Regions from separate parts of the Blautia sp. JLR.GB0024 genome, predicted to be linked through region 3. Evidence: riboswitches for the same ligand, from Rfam matches in the RefSeq annotation. Region 3 holds a riboswitch; each other region holds the start of a gene.
The links. Region 3 has a riboswitch for thiamine pyrophosphate ahead of thiM (hydroxyethylthiazole kinase). Riboswitches for the same ligand answer to the same signal wherever they lie in the genome.
Positions count from the first base shown of each region.

Region 1: it holds a riboswitch for thiamine pyrophosphate, as region 3 does, so the genes downstream of both, V8Q34_RS00415 (thiamine-binding protein) here and thiM (hydroxyethylthiazole kinase) in region 3, are expected to answer to the same signal.
Region 2: it holds a riboswitch for thiamine pyrophosphate, as region 3 does, so the genes downstream of both, thiC (phosphomethylpyrimidine synthase ThiC) here and thiM (hydroxyethylthiazole kinase) in region 3, are expected to answer to the same signal.

Region 1 is NZ_JBANBF010000001.1:105,009-112,613, forward strand. Features, by position in the region: gene V8Q34_RS00410 (ABC transporter substrate-binding protein) at 1-923, shown strand, start outside; TPP riboswitch at 962-1,074, shown strand; gene V8Q34_RS00415 (thiamine-binding protein) at 1,197-1,493, shown strand; gene V8Q34_RS00420 (ABC transporter permease) at 1,462-2,226, shown strand; gene V8Q34_RS00425 (ABC transporter substrate-binding protein) at 2,252-3,265, shown strand; gene V8Q34_RS00430 (ABC transporter ATP-binding protein) at 3,289-4,041, shown strand; gene V8Q34_RS00435 (hypothetical protein) at 4,098-4,619, opposite strand; gene V8Q34_RS00440 (Cof-type HAD-IIB family hydrolase) at 4,737-5,540, opposite strand; gene V8Q34_RS00445 (Maf family protein) at 5,791-6,384, shown strand; gene V8Q34_RS00450 (HAD family hydrolase) at 6,381-7,064, shown strand; gene V8Q34_RS00455 (HAD family hydrolase) at 7,042-7,605, shown strand, end outside.
Region 2 is NZ_JBANBF010000002.1:369,758-377,362, forward strand. Features, by position in the region: gene glgB (1,4-alpha-glucan branching protein GlgB) at 1-46, shown strand, start outside; gene V8Q34_RS05760 (dipeptidase) at 178-1,185, shown strand; gene V8Q34_RS05765 (thiamine phosphate synthase) at 1,246-1,896, opposite strand; gene thiH (2-iminoacetate synthase ThiH) at 2,033-3,193, opposite strand; gene V8Q34_RS05775 (thiazole synthase) at 3,206-3,976, opposite strand; gene thiF (sulfur carrier protein ThiS adenylyltransferase ThiF) at 3,993-4,643, opposite strand; gene thiS (sulfur carrier protein ThiS) at 4,645-4,842, opposite strand; gene thiC (phosphomethylpyrimidine synthase ThiC) at 4,913-6,220, opposite strand; TPP riboswitch at 6,314-6,422, opposite strand; gene V8Q34_RS05795 (glycoside hydrolase family 31 protein) at 6,494-7,605, opposite strand, start outside.
Region 3 is NZ_JBANBF010000001.1:315,427-323,031, reverse strand. Features, by position in the region: gene V8Q34_RS01420 (HAD family hydrolase) at 1-32, opposite strand, end outside; gene thiE (thiamine phosphate synthase) at 29-688, opposite strand; gene thiM (hydroxyethylthiazole kinase) at 675-1,499, opposite strand; TPP riboswitch at 1,566-1,673, opposite strand; gene V8Q34_RS01405 (ATP-binding cassette domain-containing protein) at 1,729-3,258, opposite strand; gene V8Q34_RS01400 (sensor domain-containing diguanylate cyclase) at 3,544-4,785, opposite strand; partial or broken gene V8Q34_RS01395 (YbaK/EbsC family protein) at 4,909-5,373, opposite strand; gene V8Q34_RS01390 (arsenate reductase family protein) at 5,389-5,742, opposite strand; gene pflB (formate C-acetyltransferase) at 6,017-7,605, shown strand, end outside.

The sequences.
Region 1 (7,605 bases), 210 kb from region 3:
ACTGTATCAGCAGCCTTTCTGAGGATGCCCTCCGGCAGAGTACATATAAGGGGAAGGTGTTTTCGGTCCCTCTGTCCTATACCGGTTTTGGCCTGATCTGGAATGTGGATATGCTCCATCAGTATCAGCTGGAGATTCCGGAGACACTGGACGAGTTCTGGAACGTCTGTGATGTATTAAAGCAGAACGGCATCCTTCCCTACGGGGCCAATAAGGATTTTGGACTGAGTGTTCCTGCCATGTGTGCGGGACTGGGGCCGCTGTATCAGAATCCTGAGAGTGAGGCGCTTACTGCCGCTCTTGCAAAGGGGGAAACGCCTGTCAGTACCTATATGCGGGACGGCTTTGCTTTTCTGCAGACCATGATCGACAGGGAATATCTGGATGTGGAACGCTCCTTGGAGACCCTGCCGGGCAGTGACGAGGAGGCCGCCTTTTTCGCTGAGGGAAAATGCGCGTTTATCAGTTCTCTCTGCCGCGCGGCAGCGTTTGCCAGGGACTACCCGTTTGCAGCCGAGATGACCGCGCTGCCGGTGCTGAAGGAAGGCCCCGTCTGTGTTGTGGGTGCGGACCAGAGGCTGGCTGTCAATCCCAATACAGAGCATCTTGGCGAGGCGCTTGCAATCCTGGAAAACCTGTGTACCACAGATACGCTCAATGCATTTGCAGGGGAGCTGGGGAAGGTATCCTCAGCACGCGGAAATGAGGCCACCACGCTGCCCCAGGCTGAGAAGTTTGTATCCTGTCTGGCATCCGGAGGCCAGATTCCCAATCAGGATTTCACGCTCCCGTTTAATACCTGGAATACCATCAAGGAACTCTGCGTAGAGCTCTGTGAGGGGGCGGACGTAGAGACCGTGTGCAGGGAGTATGATGAGAGACAGAAAGAGGAAATTGCGCTGTACGGCGATAAAGATATATGAGATTGACTTGACAATCAATTTACAATGAAGTAAACTTGAGAAGACAACAGGGGAGCTGGAGAGAAGTCCGGCTGAGAGTAAAACCGTAATCGTTTTTCACCCTTAACCTGATCCGGGTAATGCCGGCGTAGGGAGCATAAGAGAGGCACCATAGACCGGTGCGCATTTGTTCTGAAAAACAGCTCCTGATCGGGTAAAACCTGTCGGGGGCTTTTTCTTTTGCACAGATTCCCCGGCAGAAAACGATGATAAATTTCTAAGGAGGAAAAGAAAATGAACGCAAGCGTAGCAATCCAGACACTGCCGGAGGCAGCAAATGACGAGGAACTGATCCGTATAGTCGATGAGGTCATTGACTATATTAAGAGTACGGGGCTGAACTATTATGTAGGGCCTTTTGAGACAGCCATTGAGGGTGACTATGATGAACTTATGGATATTGTAAAAGAATGCCAGCACATCGCTGTCCGTGCAGGCGCGCCTTCTGTTGCGGCCTATATTAAAGTGTCCTATAAGCCAGAAGGAGATGTGCTGACCATTGAGAAAAAAGTTACAAAGCACCACCAGTAAGCTATGGGCATCTGCAGCCCTGGCCGCCATTCTGGTCATCTGGCAGGCTGTCTCCATGGCAGGCCTGGTCCCGGGGTATATGCTGCCCTCGCCGGTACAGGTGGTGAGGGCGTTTATCAGTGAATTTCCCCTGCTCATGGAGAATTCCAGGGTGACGCTTTTGGAGGCGGCTGCAGGGCTTTTCTGCGGTGTGGTTTTCGGGTTTGTCATGGCAGTTCTTATGGACCGCTTTGACAAGCTTTACAAGGCGTTTTATCCGCTGATCGTTATTACACAGACCGTGCCTACCGTAGCCATCGCGCCTCTTTTGGTGCTGTGGTTCGGATATGAGATGCTGCCAAAGGTCATTCTGATCGTGATCGTGACCTTTTTCCCTATCACCATTGGGCTTTTGGAAGGATTCCGCTCCGCAGACAAGGATATGATGAACCTTTTACGAAGCATGGGGGCCGGCAGGCTTCAGATCTTCCGATATATCAAGATGCCGGGGGCCATGGGCCGGTTTTATGCAAGCCTGCGCATATCTGCCTCCTACTCCGTGGTGGGAGCGGTTATCTCTGAGTGGCTGGGCGGTTTTTCCGGCCTCGGTGTGTATATGACACGTGTGAAAAAGGCGTTTGCCTTTGACAAAATGTTTGCAGTTATTTTTCTCATATCCATTATCAGCCTTCTTCTCATGAAGCTGGTGGATATTCTGCAGAAAAAAAGCATGCTCTGGGAACGGGCAAAATAAGACAGAACAGAGAGGACAATGGAGGATGAAAAAGAAGATTCTGGCGGCTGTCCTGACAGCCTGTATGCTCACATCTGTGGCGGCGTGCGGCAGCAGCGAAGACAGCGGGAAGAAGGACAGCGGTTCCGAAGATTTGGAGAAGATCACTTTCGTGCTGGACTGGACCCCCAATACAAACCATACAGGTCTTTACGTGGCGAAAGAGAAGGGATATTTTGAGAAGGAGGGACTGGATGTAGAGATCGTACAGCCACCGGAGGACGGCGCGGACGCTCTTGTGGCATCGGGAAAAGCCCAGTTTGGTGTCTCTTTCCAGGACAGCATGGCACCGGGTGTGGCAGGTGACAACGCACTGCCAAATACAGCGGTAGCAGCCCTGATCCAGCACAATACATCCGGCATTATCTCCAGAAAAGGGGAGGGGATGGAGCGCCCCAAAGGTCTGGAAGGAAAGAAATACGCCACCTGGGATGCCCCCATTGAGAAAGCCATGATGCAGAATGTGGTGGAAAAAGACGGCGGGGATTTCTCTAAAGTGGAACTGATCCCAAGTACGGTCACAGACGAGGTCTCCGCGCTGAAATCAAAATCCGTGGATGCCATCTGGATTTTCTATGCGTGGGCAGGAGTTGCCACAGAGGTAGCAGATCTGGAGACGGATTACTTTGCCTTTAAGGATATCAATCCTGTATTTGATTACTATACACCGGTTGTGATAGCAAACAATGATTTTCTGGAAGAGAAGCCAGATACGGCAAAGGCTTTTCTCCGGGCTTTGAAGCAGGGTTATGAGGATGCCATTGCAGACCCGGACGAAGCAGCATCTATTCTTCTGGAAGCTTCCCCGGAGCTGGATGAGGAACTGGTAAAAGCCAGTCAGGAGTATTTAAAGGACCAGTATAAAGCGGATGTAAAGCAGTGGGGATATATTGACCCTGCCAGATGGAATGCCTTTTACGGCTGGCTGAATGAAAACGGTTTGTCAGAGGCAGAGCTTCCGGAAAATGCCGGATTTTCCAATGACTATCTGCCGGAATAAAGGCAGTTTTCGGAGGAGGAGATATGGCGGAATTAAAGGTTTCAAATGTGAGCAAATCCTTTGACGGAGTGAAGATCCTGGAGGATATCAGCATAGAACTCCATGACCAGGAGCTGGTCAGCCTTTTAGGTGTCAGCGGCGGCGGCAAGACAACACTTTTCAATGTGATATCCGGTCTGGAAAAGCCGGAGACCGGGCATGTATATCTGGATGGCCGGGAGATCACAGGTTGTCCCGGAAATGTCAGCTATATGCTGCAGAAGGACATGCTTCTCCCGTACCGCACCATAGAGGACAATGTGGCTCTTCCCCTTCTCATAAAAGGGGAGAAGAAAAAGGCTGCCAGGGAAAAAGTACAGCCTTATTTTCAGGAATTCGGACTGGAAGGGACCCAGAAAAAGTATCCGGCCCAGCTCTCAGGGGGGATGCGCCAGAGGGCTGCCCTTTTAAGGACGTACCTGTTTTCACGGAAACTGGCCCTTTTGGATGAGCCCTTTTCAGCTCTTGATACATTGACCAAGAGTGCCATGCACAGGTGGTATCTGCAGGTGATGGAGCAGATCCATCTGTCCACGATCTTTATCACTCATGACATGGATGAGGCTATTTTATTGTCGGACAGGATTTATCTGCTCACAGGAAAACCGGGACGGATCACAGAGGAGATATGCATACAGGAACCGCGCCCAAGGCGCAGTGATTTCAATCTGACAGATGAATTTCTGAGTTATAAAAGGCAGATACTGGAGAAGCTGAATGGCAGCCAGGAGTCATAAAGGATATAAAAAAAGACCCGGGATACGGCTTGTACAGCCGCCCCGGGTTCTGTATATTATTCTGTTTTGTCTGAAGATTCAGCGGTGGTGTTCTCCATGGCTTTTTTTGCGTTTTCCATTCTTGCCTTCAGGTCCTCAGATACCTGTTCCACACTTTTTTCCACGGCTTCCTTCACGTTTTCGGCTGTTTCCGCAGCGCATTCCTTGGCAGTTCCGGCAGCGTCTTCTAAATCTTCCTTAACATCCTTGGCCGCCTCTTTGACATCCTCTTTGATATCATCCAGATCCATGTCGTCATCCTCGAAGATGTCCTCATCATCCAGATCATCCAGAATATCATCTGTGTGTTCTTTTACTTTATTTACCGTTTCCTCAACCGTTTTTTCCACTTTTTCTTTGAGCTTGCTTGCCACATTTTTGGCAGATGCAGCCGTTTCTTTTACATTGTCCTGAAAGTCGGCGAAATCTTCTTCCAGATCAGGATCTTCTTCTTTTTGTTTTTTCAAATAATAAAAAGCTGCACCGGCAGCCGCACCGATTACACTGAACCCCAATAATTTTTTTCCAAAGCTACCCATATTAATCCCTTTCCTTTCAAATGACTATTTTTAGTATTACCATTATAATACTTTTTAACAGAATATTGGAAGACCTAATTCATAAATTTTACATGAAATTTGCTAAAAAGTGTTGTTTTACATGAATTTTTCAATGATTTCCGCCACACCGCCCTGGTTGTTGTCACGCCGGGTAATATAATCCGCGTGTTTTTTTGCCTCCGGGGTGCCGTTTTTCATGCACACGGCAAAGCCTGCGGCATCCAGCATGGACAGGTCGTTTTCCGCGTCCCCTGCGCCTATGGTCTGCTCTATGGGCACATGCAGATACCGGCAGAGCCAGCGGATGGCAGCGCCTTTTGAAACACCCTCCATCACATGTTCCAGATAATATTCACTGGAGAAAAAGATGGAAACCTTTCCTTTGGCCCACGGAAGCATAGCGTCACGGTATGCCTCATGCTTTTTTCTGTCGTCCAGACAGGAGGTCAGCACCTTCACAGGCTCCTCCTTCAGATGCTCCAGAAGGTTCGGGTCCACCCGTACCTCCATCTGGGAAGACCAGTGGTACTGAGCCGCTTCCGGCCGGTCCTCAGGGGTGACCACATAATCTCCCTCATAGGTCTGGCAGTAGAGGTCAAAGCGGGCGGCCTGGTCAAAAATGTATTTTACGTAGGACAGAGGCATGGTGTTCTGATAGAGAATCTCCCCGCTGCAGCAGTCGTAAATCATGCCTCCGTTGTAGAGAATGGCATAGCATCCTTCCCGGTTCAGTCCAAGTCTGTCCACAAACTTTTTGGCGGAAAAATAGGAGCGGCCCGTGCAGAGCACCACAGCATTTCCGTTCTGAAGAGTACGCTTTACAGCAATGGAATTTTCTTCTGGAATCTGTTTTTCGTCGTTGAGCAGTGTGCCGTCCAGATCAGTAAAAAGTATTTTCATAGAGCACTCCTTTATTCTTTGTTGAGGGGTTACCTGGTGTTTATTATATCCCATATTTTCTGTTTTTCCAAGGGAACATAAGTTCCTGCGCGGGACGGGAAATATCCGGCTGAATATTCCAACGGGATTCTGGTAAAATAATATCAGATTTTGTAAAACACAGATGAAAAATTTGGCAAAAAATTATATTGCATGGAAGAGTGAGAGACGCTATACTTAAAAAAGCATGAATAGGAGGCAGGGAGCATAAATGAGAAAAATAATATTAGCCAGTGCTTCTCCCAGACGCAGGGAACTGCTGGAGCAGATTGGGGCTGTCTTTGAAGTCTGCCCGAGCAATGCGGAGGAAATTATGACGTCCAGTGTTCCCCGGGAAGTAGTACAGGAACTGTCCCGCTGTAAGGGAAGTGAAGTTTTTGAGAGGACATCCGGGGATGTGCTGGTGATCGGAGCAGACACTGTGGTGGCATTTCAGGATTCCATTCTGGGAAAACCGGCGGACGCAGCCATGGCCCGGGATATGCTTTTACGTCTCCAGGGCAATACCCATCAGGTATACACAGGCGTGACCCTTCTGTTACGGCAGGGCGGCACGGTAACGCAGAAGAGCTTTTATGAGAAGACAGAGGTCGTCTTTTATCCCATGACCGGGGAGGAGATTGACGCCTATGTGAGGACCGGGGAGCCTATGGACAAGGCGGGCGCCTATGGGATTCAGGGAAAATCCGCAGTCTTTGTGGAGAAGATAGATGGTGATTACAGCAATGTGGTCGGACTTCCCCTGGCAAGGCTCTATCAGGAATTAAAACAGATGGGAATAGACATAAAGGAGTGGCATTCATGATTCGGGCATGTATATTTGATTTGGACGGAACGATCGCGGACACAGTGGAATCCATCGGTGTTGTGGGAAACAGGCTTCTTCGCCATTATGGGCTTCCCGAACAGCCGATTCAGGAGTATAATTATTATGCAGGGGACGGAGCCGATGAACTGGTAAAACGGATCTTAAAAGCCTCCAAAGGCACTGACAAGGTGGATTATGAGGAGGCGAGAGTGCTTTACAGGAAATGGTTCGAGGAGGACCCCTTTTACCATGTAAAGCCCTTTGAGGGTATTCCGGAACTGCTTCGGGGACTGAAGGAGGAGGGAATACGGATCGCTGTATTTTCCAATAAGCCTCATCACGCAGCAGTGGATGTTGTGAAGAAGATTTTCGGAGAGGGCCTGTTCGATGAAGTGCAGGGCCAGACCGCCCAAGTGCCGAGAAAGCCTTCGCCTGTGGGGGCGCTGGCCATTGCAGACAGGCTTGGCGTCACTCCGGAGGAATGTCTGTATCTGGGGGATACCAACACGGATATGGATACCGGAAAGGCAGCGGGTATGTTTACCGTAGGCGTTACATGGGGATTTCGCCCGAGAAGAGAGCTTGAGGAGCATGAGGCGAAAAAAATAGTGGACAGACCGGACGAGGTACTGGCATTTGCAAAGGAGAGAAACCATGCTGAAACTCATTGCCAGTGATTTGGACGGGACGCTTCTGCAGGGAACAAGGGAAATCTCCCGGGAAGCGGTTGCAATGATCAAAAAATTATCCGAAATGGGCATTTTATTTGCGGCAGCCAGCGGCAGGCAGTACCCCAATCTGCGAAGACTGTTTGAACCTGTGAAGGATGATATTGCATATATTTGTGAAAATGGCGCACTTGTGGTCTATCAGGGCAGAGTCCTACATAAAGATGTGTTTGACAGGACATTAGGAGATGAGATACTGGAAAGCATACTGGAGAAGGAAAGCGCGGAGGCACTGGTCTCCGGTGAGAGTACATGCTACATCCAGCCAAAGAAGCCCTCTTTTTATGACCATATCGCCAATTTTGTAAAAAATGATGTGACTCTGATGGATGATATTTTTCGTATAGAGGAGCCATACCTGAAGATATCGGTGTATGAGGAGGCGGGCGTGGAGAATATCTACCCCTACTGGAAAGAAAAATTCGGGGAGCGGGCCACAGTTGTCACCTCCGGATTCGCCTGGCTGGATATGATGCCGAAAGGCGCGGAT
Region 2 (7,605 bases), on a different contig from region 3:
TGGTTATCCGCTGCCGGCTTATGGGGTGGCTGTGTTCCTATATTAAAAATGATAATAAGTTAAGGGAAGGTGCGTTTCCGCTCAGTGGGAACGCGCTTTCTTAATATCTCATGGAATAAATCAATATACTGGTAGAAAGAAGCCCTCAATTTAAGAAGGCAGAAACGGAGTTTTATTATGCAGATTATAGATATGCACTGCGACACCATCAGCAAAATCCGCCAAATGGAAAAAGAGGGCAGTCCTGCTTCCCTCCGCCATAATTCCCTCAGTGTAGATTTGGAAAAGATGAAAAAGGGCGGCTATGCCCTGCAGACCTTTGCCATATACGTTAACTGGGAGGAGGAACCGGACGCAGAGGCGGCTGCCGGAGATATCCTGAAAATCTTTCAGCGGGAAATGCAGCGAAATGCTGACCTGATCTCCCAGGTCAGAACCTACAGTGAGCTGGAAGCAAACGAAAAGGCGGGTAAGATGTCAGCCCTTCTCTCCCTGGAGGAGGGCGCCATATTCCAGAACTCTCTGGATTCCCTCAGATGGTTTCACCGACAGGGCGTCAGAATGGCAACTCTTACCTGGAACTATGAGAACGATTTTGGCTTTCCCAACTGTATGGGGGACCCTCTTACGCAGAAGACCTGGAGCTGGGGTGATGACCGGGGACTGAAGAAAAAGGGCCTGGAGTTTCTGGAGGAGCTGGAACACCTGCATATCCTGGTGGATGTATCCCATCTGTCCGACGGCGGCTTTTGGGATGTGGCGGAACATTCCACCCGCCCTTTCCTGGCCAGTCATTCCAATGCAAGAGGCCTGGTAAAAGGTTCCGCCAGAAATCTCACAGACGATATGATACGCACCCTGGCTGACCGGGGCGGTGTGATGGGCCTGAACTACGCAGTCTCCTTCATGCGCCCCAACTGGAAACCCGGAGAAGCCGGCACAACAGTGGAAGAGATCGTACAGATGGCGTCCTATATTCTGAACGTCGGCGGAAGTGACTGCCTGGGTCTGGGCAGCGATTACGACGGCATCCTGGAACTCCCCGAGATCTCTGACTGCAGCCAGGTACAGCTTCTGGCAGAGCAAATGGAAAAACACGGCTTTACATACAGCCAGACAGAAAAGATTCTGGGAGGAAATGTGAGAAGGTTCCTGAAAGAAAATTGTAACGATTCAGCCGGCTGAATCGTTACGGTATTCGCCCATTAAAAATCGCTTTGTGATGGGGCCAATACCTGCTCTTATCTATACGTCCCACACCGAATTCCGCATGATTCCTGACATAACACAAAAACCTGCCGCCCCTGCTCCCAGCACGTCATCCACATGATCCGGTGTAATACCGCCAATGGCATATACAGGAATCCCAACCGATTCACAGACGTTTTTCAGAAAAGGCAGCCCTCTGGCAGCAAGTCCCTTTTTGCAGTCCGTCAGGAAAATATGCCCTGCCGTTACATAACCGGCCCCCATCTTCTCAGCAAAAATGGCCTCCTCCACCGAATGAACAGAAACACCGATCAGATCAAAATCCATAAGCAGCCTGCTCCTCTCATCAGAACCTGATAGACGTTCACTTTCGCCGGACTTTACACAGATATTATCCCCGCAAAACCTTGAAAAAGGCAGGTGGATACGAGGACAGCCAAGCTCCCTTGCCGCCTCTGCCCGGGAATGCAGAATACAGTCAACATCATATCGCCTGCATATCTTAAGCACCTTCATAGCCAGTTCTCTATATTCCCCGACTCCCAAATCTTTTTCTCTCAACACAATTCCTTTTGGCTTTTTAGCAGCCACCGTCTCGATCCGCTCCAGAAAATCCCCATCACAAATCAGCCGATTGGTAATCACCAGCATCTTATCAAATCTTAACCCATTCCTCATTTTACCCATAATACTACCTCTGCCAATTTGTGTGGAATAAAGCCAGCTCCCATATGGCAGTTTTCCTCCGCTTTTATTTAGTTTCCGTGATGACAGCAAGCATACAAAGGGATATCCACCCTGCCCGCTATACTACACCTCGCTGTTATACGAATACATAATCATTCATGACCACCTGCATTCCCCCGTCTCTGACAGCCCTGCAGACCTCCTCAACACCTCTGTCATCTGAAATCTCAAACTGGTCATCCCCCTTATCCTCCAGCTCCTCCACATGACTGCCGACTCCGGTACTTACCCCTGCAGAAATCTTAGTCGCTGCGATCGTGACCACATGATCCCGGAACTCAGCCCGTTCCCTGGTAGAAATCGTGATTCCGGCAAACGGCATAAAGAGTCTGTAAGCCATGATCACCTGAAGAAGCTGTGGTTCATGCACATCCTTAGGATTGATCTTATCATTATTAATGATCGGCCTGAGACGCGGGCAGGAAAACGCAATCTCAGCCTGCGGATATTTCCGCTGCAGATACCAGGCGTGCATCCCTGTAGCAAATGCATCCTTTCTGAAATCATCCAGCCCCAGAAGTGCCCCAAAAGCAACTCCTCTCATTCCGCCTTTCAATGCCCGCTCCTGCGCGTGAAACCGATAAGGGAAGATTCTTTTATGCCCGGCCAGATGCAGCGTCTCATACTTATGGGAATTATAAGTCTCCTGAAATACGGTCACATAATCAGCTCCGCATTTATGGAGATAGGCATACTCCTCACTGTTCATAGGATAGACTTCCAGTCCCACCATTTTAAAGTATTTTCTGGCAATCCTGCACGCCTCCCCCAGATACCTGACATCACTTTTTGCACGGCTCTCGCCGACCAGTATAAGAATTTCTTCCAGTCCTGTTTTGGCGATCGCAGCCATTTCCAACTCGATTTGCTCCGCGGTAAGCCTTGCCCTGCGGATATGGTTATGGCAGTTGAAACCACAGTAAATGCAGTGGTTTTCACAGTAATTGGAGATATAAAGCGGCGTAAAGAGATTTACACAGTTTCCGAAGTGTTTCCTGGTTTCAGCCCGCGCAGCCTGTGCCATCTCTTCCAGGAAAGGTTCCGCGGCGGGAGACAGAAGCGCTGCGAAATCCTCCGGTGTCCGTGTGTCATGGGACAGTGCAGCCAGTACGTGTGCTTCTGTATAACGGTGATAGTCATAGCTGTCCATGGCACTTATCACTTTATCCATAACATCAGAATCCAGAGCTTCCATACCCTCCATATATTCCATATGATTTGTTCTTGATGCAGTCATTTTTCCACCTCCTTATTGTTCCAGAAATCCGGTGAGCGGAGAGGAGGCGCTGGCTCTGCCGTTTACAACGCGCCCAAGGCCCGATAGGTATGCGGTACGTCCTGCTTCAATGGCTTTTTTAAAGGCTTCCGCCATGGCGGGTATGTCGCCGGAAGTGGCAATGGCTGTATTTGCCATGACTGCGGCAGCGCCCATCTCCATGGCTTCACAAGCCTGGGAAGGGCGGCCGATTCCTGCGTCTACAATAATGGGAAGGTCAATTTCCTCGATAAGGATTTTGATGAATTCCCTTGTGCACAATCCCTTGTTGGTACCAATGGGGGCACCTAACGGCATGATACACGCAGCTCCGGCATGTTCCAGGTCTCTGGCGGCGTTTAGATCAGGGTACATGTAAGGCATGACAATAAAGCCCTCTTTTGCCAGCATCTCTGTGGCGCGGATGGTTTCCTGATTGTCCGGCAGCAGGTATTTGGAGTCTCGGATGACCTCAACTTTAACAAAATCCCCGCAGCCCAGTTCCCTGGCGAGGCGGGCGATCCTTACTGCTTCATCCGCAGTTCTGGCCCCGGAGGTGTTGGGAAGGAGTGTTATGCTGTCCGGTATATGTTCCAGTATACTGGCAGTGCCGCTGTTGGCTCTGCGTACAGCCAGAGTAATGATTTCAGCCCCGGCATTTTTAACGGCAGCGTGGATCAGTTCCGGATTGTATTTGCCGGAACCCAGAATAAAACGGGAGTGAAATTCGTGTCCTCCCAATATAAGTTTGTCATCTTTTATCATGTCTTTTTCCTCTTTTCTATACGTCTTTTTCTCCGAGAATGAGCCGCAGTATCATATTGGCCTGATGTGCTGCACAGAGAGTGACTCTGGGAGCTGTCAGGCTTATGCCGGAGGCAATGTCACTGGTGCCGTCCCCGCAGAGATACAGGTTTTTCATCCTCTTTTCTGTATGTATGGAGTTGCTGCTCCCATAGCCGGCCATGCCCGAACCGGATACAATGAAAGTATCCGGACGGTGTTCCAGAAGATAGTTGACCAGCATGGCCTTATTTTCTGCCCGGTCAAATGCTTCACAGATGATCTTGTCATCCCTAAACAGGCGGTCTATATTGTTCTCTGTTACCTTAACTGTGTCGGTGCGGACTGAGATGTAAGGGTTGATCTCTGAGATTTCTTCTTTCAGCGCTTCTGTTTTATACCTGCCTAAATGCTTCATCCTGTAAATCTGCCGGTTCAAATTGCTGGGCTCCACCCGGTCAAAATCGATCAGGTGAAGACTTCCGATGCCGGTACGCGCCAGCATTACAGCCACATGGGAGCCCAGACCGCCGAGGCCGGCAATGGCGGCACCGGCATTCCGGAGTTTCCGGTGTATGGGGAGGGTATGGCGTTCTATAAGAACTTCCTCGATTTCGTCTTTGGACAGGATCGTATGTCTTTCTTTCAAATCAGCCGCCTCCTACAAAGCTGACAATTTCATAGGTATCTCCATCCTGAACGATGGTGTCAGCGTAACGGTTTTTGGAAAGAATATCACCGTTTCTCTCCACCGCGATGCGCTGCAGGGAATAGCCCTGTTCCACTAGGAGGGTTTCCACTGTACAGGGGGCAGTAAGATGAATGGCATTTCCGTTGATTGTTATCATTTGATATACCTCTTTATGTATGTGCTGTGTGACTGCTTAACAGGTCTTCGTATTTGCAGTGTTGCTTTTATCATTCGTCATAGATGCTGACAATCTCGCCTTCCAGGATACGGTTCATGTTCCTGACTGCGCAGAAATTACCGCACATGCTGCAGGTGTCCTCCTTTTCAGGCTTTGCCTCTGCCCGGTAGCGCCCGGCTTTTTCCGGGTCCAGACAGAGACGGAACATTTCTTCCCAGTCCAGTTTCTTGCGGGCTGTACTCATTTTATTGTCCCAGTCGGCAGCGCCTTTTACACCTTTAGCAATATCTGCGGCATGTGCTGCGATGCGGGAAGCTATAATACCTTCCTTTACGTCCTCCAGATTGGGCAGACGCAGGTGTTCCGCCGGGGTCACATAGCACAGGAAGGAAGCGCCGTAGGTGGCTGCAATGGCACCGCCGATGGCAGCGGTAATGTGGTCGTATCCGGGGGCAATGTCTGTCACCAGGGGACCCAGCACATAGAAGGGGGCACCCTGACAGAGTGTCTGCTGAATCTTCATATTGGCCTCAATCTGGTCAAGGGGCATGTGTCCGGGGCCTTCTACCATAACCTGTACATCCTTTTCCCAGGCGCGTTTTGTCAGCTCACCCAGAGTAATCAGCTCCTCAATCTGGGAAATATCAGAGGCATCCTGAATGCATCCGGGGCGGCAGGCGTCTCCAAGGCTCATGGTAATGTCGTATTCCCGGCAGATATCCAGAATCTCATCATAATGTTCGTAGAAGGGGTTTTCCTGGCCTGTCATTTCCATCCAGGCAAAGATAATGGAGCCCCCGCGGGAAACGATATTGGTCAGACGTTTGTTTCGTTTGAATTTTCCGGCAGTCTCTTTGTTGATGCCGCAGTGGATGGTCATGAAGTCCACACCGTCCTCGGCGTGCATGCGGACAATGTCAAGCCACTGCCGGGAAGTGATCTCTTTCAGGGGTTTGTGATAGTAGACTACAGCGTCATAGATGGGGACGGTTCCGATGATGGCAGGGCATTCTTTTGTCAGGCGTCTGCGGAAGGTGCGGGTATCCCCGTAGGAGCTCAGATCCATAATAGATTCAGCACCCATTTTTACCGCGTTGTTGACTTTTTCAATTTCCATGTCCATGTCTTTGCAGTCCCTGGAAATGCCCAGATTTACATTGATCTTCGTTCTGAGCATGGAACCAATGGCGTTTGGCTCCAGAGAGGTGTGTTTTTTGTTGCAGGGAATGATGACCTGGCCTTTGGCCATGAGAGCCATGAGTTCTCTGACATCCATCTGTTCTTTTTTGGCTGCCGATTCCATCTCTTTTGTGATAATGCCTTTTCTGGCAGCGTCCATCTGTGTTGTGTACTGCATGTAAATCTCCTTTCTGTGTGACACGGAAATGCCCGGAAGGAGATAGAAGAGGTGAAAAAAATGCACCCCTGATGGGGTGCACCAAATATTACATAAACTTCTGGTTCGCTTCCTACGCCGGCATTATCCGTATCAGGTTCTCAGGGTCGAAATCCGTTCGTATTTCCTCTCAGCCGACGCGTCAGCTCCCCTTGCGTATTCAATTGTTTTCAGGTATTTTTCCTGCCATAATCATATAGCGGCTGGAGAAAATTGTCAACACTGAATTTTATATTATATATTTTTGATCAGATATTCCTGTCTGCCATCCCGCAGAAATACAGGAAGGGTATCCATGGAAGCTTCCGCTTCGATCCACTGTCCGCCTTCCAGAATTTCACCCGTATGGGCATTGGTCCAGGTGCTGCCCTTAGGCAGATAGACCTTCCGCCTGAAGGCGTGGGGTTCCACAATAGGAGCTGCCAGAATGTCCGGGCCGTACATGTACTGGGTATCCAGTTCCCAGGTGTTTAAATCCTCCGGGAATTCATAGAACATGGTACGCATAACCGGAGCGCCTGTCTCGTGGGCCTCAGCCATAAGGCTTCTGGTATAATCCCGCATCATTTCACGGATCTCAATGAATTTCTTCATGATCTGGTAATTTTCTTCCCCATAACTCCAAATCTCATTGTCTGTGCCGGTTCCCTCAGTCTCCTCTCCGTCTGCTTTGTAGAGCGGTGTGCGCGGGAGGCGGTTGCCGTGAAGGCGCATAACAGGGCAGAAGGCGCCGAACTGGAACCAGCGGATCAGCAGTTCCTGGAAGTCCTTGTCATAAATGTTGCCGCCGTGGAAGCCGCCGATATCTGTTGTCCACCAGGGGATTCCGGAGAGCCCCATCTGCAGGCCGGCCACGATCTGGTTGCGGAAATCCTGATAGGTGGAGTGGATATCGCCGGACCAGATCAGGGCACCGTACTGCTGGCTTCCTGCCCATGCACAGCGCACCAGGTTCAGAACGTCCTCCTGGCCAGCTGCTTTCTGGCCTTCATAGAAGCCGCGGGCGTATTCTCTGGGGTAAATGTTTCCCTGCTGCATGACGCTTCCGGCATAGTAACGGTAGTTTTCGTAATCATAGGTGGTATATTCCGGTTCCGCTTCATCCAGCCAGAAGAGTTTGATTCCGTTTTCCCTGTAATTCTTTCTGCATTTCTCCCAGACATATTCTCTGGCCTCAGGGTTGGTGGCATCATAGAATACATTGTTGCCCTGGAAATCCATCTGGACGTTCAGGCCGTGTTCTGTCTGGACGAGAAGACCCTTCTGGCGCATCTCCTTGAAGTTCTCACTGCGCCAGTCGATCTGGGGCCACACGGATACCATAAGTTCCATTCCGTAAGAGCGCA
Region 3 (7,605 bases):
GCATCGAAGACAGCCCCTTTTATTTCTCTCATTTTTCTGTCATCTCCTTCGCCAGAGCCAGCAGCTCCTCACAGGCTTTTCTGATATCCGGCTGTCCGTAGATACCGGATATGACAGACACTCCGGCGGCACCGCTTCCGGCAAGCTGCATCAGATTCTCTCTCTTGATCCCTCCGATAGCCACAACGGGAATGGATACAGCCCGGCAGATTTCCTGCAGTGTTTCCCGGGATATCACATCTGCATCCTCTTTTGTAGAGGTAGAAAATACCGCGCCGACTCCCAGATAATCCGCGCCCATTTTTTCAGCCTGCAAAGCCTGTTCCACGGTTCTTGCAGAGACGCCTATGATCTTGTCAGGGCCCAGTTTTTCCCTGGCGCTTCCCGCCTCCATATCGCTTTGTCCCACATGTACCCCGTCCGCGTCCACAGCCAGCGCAATACCCACATTGTCATTGATAATAAAGGGCACGCGGTAGCTGGCCGCCAGCGCCTTCATGTCCTTTGCCTCGCGCAGGAACTCATCATCCGGCATATCCTTTTCCCTGAGCTGCAGAAGCGTGATACCTCCGTCCAGGGACGCCTTAACCTGTTCGTAAAGTGTCATTTTCCCCACCCAGGACCGGTCCGTAATGGCATACAAAAGCAGGGCACGCCTCACCAACTCTCTCTTCTCAACGCAATTCATATTTTGCTCCTCTCTCCAGCTCCCGGCCGGTCAGTTTATATACTTCATCGATCAGGTGATTCCTGCAGCCTGCGTTGCCGCTGTTCTCCTCTACCATTTTCTCATATGCCTTCTCCCCGCACAGGCCCATGGTGATGACAGCAGCAGCCACGGCCTCCAGCTTTCTGTCAGGATTGGCAGCCAGATAGGCTGCGGTGAGGGAGCTTAACATACATCCGCAGCCAGTGATCTTTGCCATGACGGGATGCCCGTTTCTGATTATGTATGTGTTTTTTGTATCTGTCACAATATCCACTGCGCCGCTTATGGCGATCACAGCTCCTGTCCTTCCTGAAAAGTCTCTGGCCAGCGCTATGGTCTTTTCCATATTTTCCTCTGTCACAGCATCCGCTGCGTCGGCATCCACACCTTTGGAGCTGTTTCTGCCTCCGGAAATGGTCTTGATCTCAGATATATTTCCCCGGATGGCAGTAAATGGAATCTCCCTGAGCAGCTCTTCTGCTGTCTCCCGGCGGTATGTGGATGCGCCGGCTCCCACAGGGTCAAGCACAATGGGACGGCCAAAACCCGCAGCACTTTTTCCGGCCAGAAGCATGGCTTTTACAGAGCGCGGATGGAGAGTTCCCATATTGATATTTAAGCCGTCGCAGAGACGCCCCATTTCCTCTGCTTCCTCCTCCCCGTCCGACATCGTCGGGGAAGCGCCGCAGGCCAATGTAATATTGGCGCAGTCATTTGCAGTTACATAATTGGTGATGTTCTGAATCAGAGGCGATCTTTCTCTGACATTTTCCAGTATTTCTCCCAGCATTTCTGTTCTCCTCTCTGCATCCTGACAGGGCCGCCGAACACAAAAAGGGAGACGCCAACACGTCTCCCGGAATCGTCCTTCTCTCCCTACGCTGGCATTACCCATATCAGGTTAAAGGGTCGAAGTTGATTACTTCCTCTCAGCCTGCCGCTACAGGCTCCCCTGATGAATTAACTGACTATAAGGATACCACACCTGCCTGTATCTGTCAAATACTCCCTGTCTATCCTCATTTCTTCTCCAGCCCTCTGTCTGTGAGTTCATAGATGGTATCGCACACCTCCTCCATATATTTCCTGTCATGGGAGATACTGATGACTGCCCCCTCAAAATCAGCCAGCAGTTTTCGGATGACCGGCCCAGAGAGCGGTGAAAAGTTTCTGGTCGGCTCATCCAGAAGGAGCACATTGCTGCCGTCCAGGCTCATTTTCAGAAAGAACAGCTTTGCCTTCTGTCCGCCGGAAAGCTGGGAGATGCAGTGGTCCATCTCATCCGCCGTGTATTTCATACTGCCCAGATAGGTGCGTATCCTGCTGATTTCTTCTTTGTCACCCGTCTTCTCAAGAAATTCCGGCGGAGTCCTGCTGCCGTCCATTTTTTCCTCATAGTTCTGCGGCATATAAGCGGCCCGGATATCGGTACGCCCCTCCATGGTTGCAGCAATTTTTTTAAGAAGTGTTGTCTTTCCCGTACCGTTTGCCCCGGTAATGCAGATTTTTTCCGGTCCTTTTACAGTCAGATGAATCTGTGTTGAGAGCAGCCTGTCTCCAACCGCGAGTCTGTCGAGAGAATACTCCAGCACTGTCTTACCGTTTGGAATGGAGGTGCCCTTTTGAAAACGGATAAAAATGGCATCCTCTGTCTCGGGTATCTCCGTCCTGTCCTCCGCCTCCCTCTGATACCGGCGTTCCATGGCTTTTACCGCATGCATTTTCTTTTTCAAAAGCTTGCCTCCGTGAGGATTCTGCCGGCTGATATTTCTCTGGTCACTCTCCACTTTCTGCTGGATCCTGCGGAACCGTTCCTCCTGTTTTTCAGCTTCCTCCCGCTCTTTTCTTGCGATGCGTTCCTGATTGGTGAGCCCTCTTGCCCTGTTTTCCATATACGTTTTGTAGTCCATCTTTGCCACCGTGTACCTGGGCTTTGTCTTTCTGTTGATCTGCTCCAGATGAATGATGACATTGGCTGTGCGCTCGATTAATGTCTCATCATGGGAGATATAGAGGATGGGAATATGACTGCTGTTCATAAACTGTTCCATCCACTCCAAAGTCCTGATATCAATGTCATTGGACGGCTCATCCAGCAGAAGGATATGGGGATTTCCCATGAGGATTCCCGCCATCTGCAGCTTGATTTTCTCTCCGCCGGAGAGCTCTCCCATCTTCTGCTGGGAATAGTAAATATCCGCCGGTATTCCAAGCTCCCTGCTTATCTTTGACAGCTCTTTGGGGGACATATTATAAAAGTCTGATTCTTCCGTGAAATACTCCCAGATGCTTTTCTCCCGGTTCCGCTCTTCCAGCTCCTGGGGCAGATACCCTGCCTTTATGTGGTTTTTGACAATCTCCCCTGTATACTCTGCGTAGGAGTCCACCAGAGCCGGGTCATAGATAAGCTTTAAAAGGGTGGATTTTCCGTTTCCCTCCTCACCGATCATGACTGCCCTGTCCCCCTTGTTCAGTACAAAAGAAAAATCCTCCACCAGGGTTCTCATATCTTTTTTATGTGTAACAGTCAGATTCTTAATCTGCAGCATTATGCATACCTTCTTTCCTGATATAAAAAGAGCCTGCTTCTCCACCGGAAAAACAGACTCTTAAATACGCGCACCCATATCGGGTTCGCTGAAGATATCATCATAGGGATACCATTCTCCAGTCAGTCTACTCTCCGGCAACGAAAACAGACCTGCTGTGCAGGTAATGCTCTGTCTTCCATGCTCCGAATCATAAACTACTGAATCATCCTATCCCTCTTTTCTTTTTCATTCTTTAAGCAGAATACTCTGCAGATTTCATTCTATATTATGCAGTACGCCCTGTCAAGCGTCATTTTCACTGTATACCCTGAAGGAGCGTTTTCCTGCCCGCTTTGCCTCATACAAGGCCTCATCGGCACGCCGGTACATCTCCTCATAGGAAAGCTTACTGCCGGTCTGGTAAGATACACCTGCGGACAGAGTCACATTGTACTGCTCCACGCTCTCGTCCTGCAGCGTGTATGTGACAAGCTGCTGCAGCCGTTTCAGACAGACGCCCTTATCCCTGACATCCTCCAAAAATACCATAAATTCATCTCCGCCGATACGGGCACAGATATCATTTTTCCGGAAAGTGGACTGCAGGGCACAGGCTACCTGCAGAAGAATGTTGTCGCCAAAGGGATGCCCGTAGGTGTCATTAAGCATTTTAAATCCGTCCACATCCAGCATGATCATCATACAGGAGGTGGTCTGTTCCATACTTTTCAGCCGCCGTTTGATAAGCCGCTCCCCTGACCTGCGGTTGTAAATACCGGTCAGACAGTCCTTTTCCGCTCCCTGTCGATAGTAAATCTCCCGCATGGTCTGCTCATGGGTGTCCAGCATTCTGCCGATTTTTCTGTCAAAGCCGCCGTCCTTCCCCTTAAAATGTGCGATCTGGCATCTGGTCCACAGGTTATTGCCTTCCCCGTCCACCATGACCACATCCTGCTCTTCCTTGTCAAAGCTCTGTTCCTCCATGGGATAACTGTGCACAAAGAGCTTCACCTCTCCCTTTTTCTCACAGTTTTCACACATAAAAGGAATGAAATCCTTCTTCCTGGGCGGTCTTCCGAAGCGCTGCTCAAAGCAGCCATAGACATCAATGGTACAGTCTTTGCAGTGTATGTCAAAATCCACATCATTTGCCAGCGTGGTGAGTACCCTCTGCAGATGATCCCTGCGGTTCACCAGCTTCCGCAGCCTGATTTTTTCTGTAGCGTCCACGAGAAAGACGTAAAAGTAATACTTTCCGTTCTCCTCCTCCACCAGGCGTCCGTAGTCCTCCACCCACAAAACCGTTCCGTCCTGGCAGCAGATTCTGTATTCCACATAATCGTATGTGTCTGACGCGATCTGCGCCATGATCTCGCTCTCCACCCGTTCCAGATCCCCGGGATGCACCATTCCCCGGAAGGAACCGCCTGTAAGTGCCTGGAAAGCCTCCATATCCCTGCACCGGAAAAGTTTTAATACGTTCTCATTGACATAGGTGATCTTCTCGTCGCCATCAGCCTCATAGATAAAAAAGCCCCCCGGCATACGGGACAGATACTTTTTTGACGGTTCCGGCACTGACGGCGTATCTGGCACAGATGGCATTTCCGGCACTGACGGCGTTTCTGACTCAGACGGCTTTTCCGGCACAAACGGCTTTTCCGGCTGCCATCCCCGGCATACATCGATCCATTCCCGGCTGCCGGCGTATTTTTCCAACTCGCCCGGTGTCAGCTCTATGGCGCTGCTGGCACTTCCGCAGGCCGGAAATACTGTCTTAAATCTCTTCAGGGAAATATCTAAAAACACCTGTACATCAGCCGGGATCCCGAAGGGGCATACTCCGCCCACTGCATGTCCTGTCCTTGTTTCCACCTCATTGGGAGAAAGCATTTTGGCCTTTGTATGAAAATAATCCTTGAACTTTTTGTTGTCCACCCTGGCGTCCCCTGCCATCACCACAAGGACCGTCCTGCCGTCAACCAAAAAGGACAGGGTTTTGGCAATGCGTTCCGGTTCGCATCCGGCAGCCTTTGCTGCCAGCTCCACGGTAGCTGAGGACTGGGAAAATTCCATGATCCGCTCCTCCATGCCAAAACCTCTGAAATACTCCTTTACTTTTTCAATTGCCATTTCCGCACCTCTTTTTTACAGACCGAGCTTTTCCATCCACTCTTTTTCCTTAAACCCCGTGACAACAAAAGATTCTCCCACCAGCACCGGACGCTTCACCAGCATACCATCCGTGGCAAGCAGGTCAAGCTGCTGCTCCTCGCTCATTTCCGGCAGCTTATCTTTCAGTTTCAGCTCCTTGTATTTCATACCGCTGGTATTAAAAAAACGTTTCAGGGGCAGACCGCTTGCGTGATACCAGGTCTCCAGCTCCTCCCTGGTGGGATTCTCTTCTATAATATGGCGGTCCTCAAACTCTATCCCCTTCTCTATAAGCCATTTCTTTGCCTTCTGGCAGGTGCTGCATTTTGGATACTCTATAAATAACATATGTGTAATGCCTCCTTTTTATGGTTCTAGTTTATCATTATACTTTCACGCTTTCAACTACAAAAAACCTTCTTTGCCTTCTCTCTTTGTATTTTATTCAATACTTTTTTAATCCAGATTGACAACAGACTATTGGCTGTGCTATTTATATAGCATAGGTTACATTTTGTATACAATATACAATTTGGAAATATCTGGTAACCTTTTTCTTCGAGGCTGCTGCACATATTTTTGTCAGCTTTGATTCATGATTACAGCAGGAGGTAAATACTTTATGAGAACAGAATGGAAAAGCTTTACAGGCGGTGCCTGGGAAAAAGAGATCAATGTGCGGGATTTTATCCAGCAGAATTATACACCATATAAGGGAGACGGAAAGTTCCTTAAAGAGGCCACAGAGGACACCAAAGACCTGTGGCAGCAGGTTCTTGCCCTTATGAAAGAGGAGCGGGAAAAGGGCGGGGTTCTGGATATGGACACCAAAACCGTCTCCACTATCACTTCCCATGGCCCCGGATACCTGGATAAAGACAAGGAAAAGATCGTGGGCCTGCAGACAGACAAGCCGCTGAAACGCTCCATGCAGCCATACGGCGGTATCCGTATGGCAGTCAAAGCCTGCGAGGACAATGGCTACCATGTGGACCCTGAGGTTGTGGAGTATTTCACCACTCACAGAAAGACGCACAATGCCGGTGTGTTTGACGCCTACACCCCTGAAATGCGTGCCTGCCGTTCCAATCATATTATCACCGGACTACCGGATGCCTACGGCAGAGGGCGTATCATCGGCGACTACAGAAGGGCTGCCCTCTACGGTGTGGACCGCCTGATCGAGGAGAAAGAGGAAGAAAAAGCCACCACACGCAGCATTATGTATTCCGATGTTATCCGTGAGCGCGAAGAACTCTCCGAACAGATCCGCGCGCTGAAAATGTTAAAGGAACTGGCCCGCATTTACGGCTGCGACATTTCCAAACCCGCTGAGAATATTCTGGAGGCCACACAGGCACTTTACTTTGCCTACCTGGCAGCCGTGAAGGAACAGAACGGGGCAGCCATGAGCCTTGGCCGCACTTCCACGTTCCTGGATATCTACGCAGAGAGGGATTTAAGAGAAGGGACCTTCACGGAATCCCAGATTCAGGAGATCATTGACCAGTTTATCATGAAGCTCCGCCTTGTCTGCTTTGCCCGCACCCCTGACTATAACCAGATCTTCGCGGGAGACCCTACCTGGGTGACAGAATCCATCGGCGGCATGGGACTGGACGGCCGTCCTCTGGTGACAAAAATGTCCTTCCGTTACCTTCATACCCTGGACAACCTGGGTGCTGCTCCGGAACCGAACCTGACTGTTTTGTGGTCCTCCGGGCTTCCGGAAAACTTCAAGGAATACTGCGCCGAAATCTCCATCCGCCACTCTGCCATCCAGTATGAAAATGATGATATCATGCGCCCGGTACACGGGGATGACTACGGCATTGCCTGCTGTGTATCCTCCATGCGCATCGGCAAAGAGATGCAGTTCTTCGGTGCCCGTGCCAACCTGGCAAAATGTCTGCTCTATGCCATCAACGGCGGTGTAGATGAGGTTTCCGGACAGCAGGTAGGCCCAAAATTCCGCCCTGTCACATCTGAATATCTGGATTATGACGAGGTGATGGAAAAATACAGAGACATGATGAAATGGCTGGCAGGTGTCTATGTGAACGCTCTGAACATCATCCATTACATGCATGACAAATACAGCTATGAACGCCTGCAGATGGCGCTCCATGACAAGGAAGTACGCCGCTGGTTCGCCACCGGAATCGCCGGATTTTCCGTTGTGGCGGACTCTCTCTCCGCCATTAAGTATGC